2 regions of the Clostridium thermobutyricum genome follow, and region 1 is predicted to be linked to the other one. Evidence: predicted binding sites of a transcription regulator. Region 1 holds the regulator's gene; the other holds the start of a gene.

What was found. Region 1 encodes LexA, which represses DNA repair genes until DNA is damaged. Its sites were predicted from a motif close to CNAACANNTGTTNG; they were not measured.
Region 2: a site for LexA is predicted at 1,072-1,085, ahead of uvrA (excinuclease ABC subunit UvrA). Genes of this name have one in related genera too.

What each region holds. Positions count from the first base shown of each region.
Region 1 covers NZ_KB850956.1:1,358,540-1,360,754, forward strand. The annotation lists gene cooS (anaerobic carbon-monoxide dehydrogenase catalytic subunit) at 1-790, shown strand, start outside; gene lexA (transcriptional repressor LexA) at 821-1,429, opposite strand; gene HMPREF1092_RS06310 (hypothetical protein) at 1,590-2,090, shown strand; gene HMPREF1092_RS06315 (hypothetical protein) at 2,207-2,215, shown strand, end outside.
Region 2 covers NZ_KB850956.1:179,272-181,486, reverse strand. The annotation lists gene uvrA (excinuclease ABC subunit UvrA) at 1-938, opposite strand, end outside; gene HMPREF1092_RS00815 (C-GCAxxG-C-C family protein) at 1,212-1,655, opposite strand; gene HMPREF1092_RS00810 (Pr6Pr family membrane protein) at 1,828-2,215, opposite strand, start outside.

The DNA of each region.
Region 1 (2,215 bases):
ATCAGTTGTATATTCATATGAAGAAAAAGAGGAGATAACTAATAAAATTGTTAATGAAGCAATTAAAAGTTATTCAAAGAGAAGAGGTTCAATAGAATTAAATATTCCAAAAGATCATGGGCATGATGATGTTTTAACTGGTTTAAGCGAATCAAATCTAAAAGAATTTTTAGGTGGTAATTGGAAAGCACTTGTAGATTTAATTGCTAAAGGAAGAATAAAAGGTATAGCTTGTATTGTAGGATGCTCAAATCTTACTGCAAAAGGTCATGATGTATTTACTGTAGAATTAGCAGAAGCATTAATAAAGAAAGATATACTAATACTTTCAGCAGGATGTTCATCAGGTGGTCTTGAGAATGTTGGATTAATGTCTGCCAAAGCTGCTACAAAAGCTGGAGATAGTCTAAGAAAAGTTTGCGAAGAATTAAATATTCCTCCTGTATTAAACTTTGGACCATGTCTTGCTATAGGAAGACTTGAAATGATTGCAGCTGAACTCGCAGAATATTTAAATATAGATATTCCTCAACTACCATTAATTTTATCAGCTCCTCAATGGTTAGAAGAACAAGCTCTTGCTGATGGAGTATTTGGACTTACTCTTGGATTACCACTTCATTTAGCATTACCTCCATTTGTAGGTGGAAGTGAATTAGCTTTAAATTTATTTAGTGAAGGATTAAAAGAAATTACAGGTGGTCAATTAATAATTGATGGAGATGTAGATAACACTGCTAATAAATTAGAGGAAATAATTGAAGAGAGAAGAAAAGGTTTAGGATTATAATAAATAAAGCTCATCTTTTTAAGATGAGCTTTATCTATAATTTCTATATATTCCTACTAATTTTCCTAAAATCGAACAGTTTTCTACAATGATAGGTTCCATAGAATCATTTTCTGGCTGTAATCTTATATGATCTTTTTCTAAATAGAATCTTTTTATAGTTGCCTCTTCTTCAATAAGTGCTACTACAATATCACCATTATTTGCTGATGTTCTTTTTTCTATTATAGCTAAATCACCTTCATTTATTCCTGCTTTTATCATACTATTTCCATTAACTTTTAATATAAATAATTCATTATCATGCTTTACAAAATTTAATGGAAGAGTAAAGGTGTCTTCTATATTTTCAGTAGCTAATATTGGAGTTCCAGCAGTTATATTACCTATTATAGGTATTGATATCATTTCACGTTTAGGTTGCATAAATTCAACAATTTCTAAAGCTCTTGGTTTTGTTGGATCTCTTTTTATCAATCCTTTTTTTTCTAGTCTTTTTAAGTGTCCATGAACAGTAGAAGTTGACTTTAAACTTACCGCTTCACATATCTCTCTAACTGATGGTGGATAACCTTTGTTTTCAGTATATACTTTTAAAAATTCATAAATTTGACTTTGCTTATCTTTACCGTCTACCATTGTTTACACCTCACTTCTTACTAAAAATTATAGCATATAATTCCTCTCCAATCAAACTTATGTTCTTTTTATCTTTTTTTACATAAATAAACTCTATTTGATACTAAAACTGAAATTTGATATAATAGAATTCTAGTTTATCACAAAAGGTGGTGTAAAAATGACTAAAGCATTTATAGTTGACGAATTTTGCGATTTTTTAGATCCAACAAAAATTTGTGACAATTGCGGAGCATGTTTAAATTTAAGTAAATCCGATTTACAAGCAATTAAAATTGAAGAAATTGCAAAAAACATAGAAGAAAATGAATTAGTAGAATCAGATCTTGAAGATTCTGATTTTTTTGAAGATGAGTTTAATATTCCTAATTGGGAAGAACTTGTAGCTAAAGCTCAAAAAATAGATCCAAATATGGATAAAGAACTTATTGAAAAATCATTATTAGAAGCTTATTCTAATTTAAATGAAAATTTTAAAGAGCATTTAGAAATACCTTCGTATACTTTAGCTAACGAAGGTGAAGTAATGGCACTTGGAAAAGATGCTGCTGAAGAAGAGATAATTTATCTAGAAGATCTTAACTTAACTGAAGATATTTTAGAAAGTGATACTGAAGAACTTTTCCCAGGTGTAAGAAAATTAAAAACAAAAAAAATTTAATTATTCATATATAAAATCCTCACTTAAAATTAAGTGAGGATTTTTCTTTTGGTATAAAAAATCTTTTTTTTCAAAAACTAGTATTGTAATAACATTTATAAAGAGGAGAGATTTTCATGAAAATT
Region 2 (2,215 bases), 1.2 Mb from region 1:
CTTCCTTCTCCCCAAGGAGCTATTGCACCTTCCATTATACTAAGACTTCTATCTGGAATAACTAAATCTTCATCAATTTCAATTAATGTTCCTAATCCATCACAACAGTCACATTTACCAAAAGGAGAGTTAAAAGAAAACATTCTAGGAGCAAGTTCTTCTATACTAATTCCACAATCAGGGCATGAAAATTTTTCACTATAAAGTCTATCTTCTCCACCAACTATATTTATAATTACAAGTCCATCTCCAAGTTTTAAAGCAGTTTCTACAGAATCTGAAAGTCTACCTTCTATTCCTTCTTTTATAACAAGTCTATCTACTAATGCTTCTATATTATGTTTTTTATTTTTATCTAATTTTATCTCATCTTCTCCAAGTTCATATATTTCACCATCAATTCTTACTCTGACAAAACCATTTTTCTTAATATTATCTAATATTTTTTCATGAACTCCTTTTCGCCCTCTTACTATAGGAGAAAGTACTTGTATCTTTGTTCTTTCTTCTAATTCCATAACTTGATCTATTATTTGATCTATAGATTGCTGGCTTATTATCTTTCCACATTTAGGACAATGTGGAATTCCTATTCTAGCATAAAGTAATCTTAGATAATCATATATTTCTGTTATAGTTCCAACAGTAGAACGTGGATTTTTACTTGTTGTTTTTTGATCTATTGAAATTGCTGGTGAAAGTCCTTCTATATATTCAACATCAGGCTTATTCATTTGACCTAAAAACTGTCTTGCATATGCAGAAAGAGATTCTACGTATCTTCTTTGTCCTTCTGCATAAAGAGTATCAAATGCTAATGATGATTTACCTGATCCTGAAAGACCAGTAAATACTATCAATTTATCTCTAGGTATTTCTAAATTAATATTTTTTAAATTATGTACTTTAGCACCTTTTATAATAATTTTATCCTTCATATCTTTTTCCTCTCTTTCTATCTATATCTATTTTAATCTTTTCCTATAAAATTAATACAGCTAAAGCTATGATTTTATTTAATTCCTTATCTGCTAATTATATCATATTTAATTAACTAAAAATGCATGTTATCGAAAATATGTTCCCGTAATTTTTAATCAAATTTATATAAATAAAATAGTTATTTTATTTTTAAACTTTTATATTTTTTATAAATATTAAATAAAAAAACCTAAAAAGATTTTTTTCTTTTTAGGCTCTTTTATCTATATTTATTTAGATTCTCTTATTATTATCTTAGCAACTTCTTCTGCAACTTCTCCTGTTAATCTAACACATTGCTTTTTATGTACATCTGATCCCATAACTAACCCTTTTGTTAATACTCTACAGCATGTACTTTTATTCATTTCTCTAAATTTATCATGTAACTCTTTTGATATTTGCATAGTTTTATCTACTTCAGTTCCATTTGGTTTATTTCTACCAAACATCATACCTAATGCCATAATACCTCCAGATAATGCTCCACATGTACAACCTGATCTTCCCATTCCTACTGGAAATCCTGATGCCATTTTTACAATATCATCACTTATTTCTGGTGCAAAAGCATCTTTAATAACTTTTATTATAGCTTCTGAACAGAAAAACTCACCTCTTTGATAATATCCTTCAGCTTTTTCTCTTAATTCTTGAATATTTATTTCTTCCATAACTCTCCTCCTAAGTATAATACTATTTTAGATTATAGCACTTTATTTTTAAATAGTTAACGATTTTGTTATGGAATTAAATCACATTATATCTCTTTGGAACATAAATAATTTATTTACTTAAATTAAAAAAAGAATTTCATTTCTGAAATTCTTTTTTATCCAAGTATTATTAATTATCCAAAGTCGCATCTATTCCTGATAAAAAGCTTAAGTCTAATTCCTTACCTCTTGCTTTATTTATAGCATAACATAGCTTGTCTATAGCAACTAAAATAATTGCAAATAAAATAAACCCTATAACTACAAATTCCATTGATGAAAGAAATTGATATAAATCCATTTTATCTATATTGAAAAATGAATATGGAAAATATCCTGTTATTTTTCCCATTACAATAGCAAAAATCATATAGCAAATTGGCCATATTTCCCATTTGATAATATGCTTAAACTTATAAGTTCCTTTTGGATAAAAGAATAACCAATCTAAGAAGAAAACTACTGGAGTAAATCCATGTAATATACATGTCTCAAATTTATCCCATCCAACTTGATGC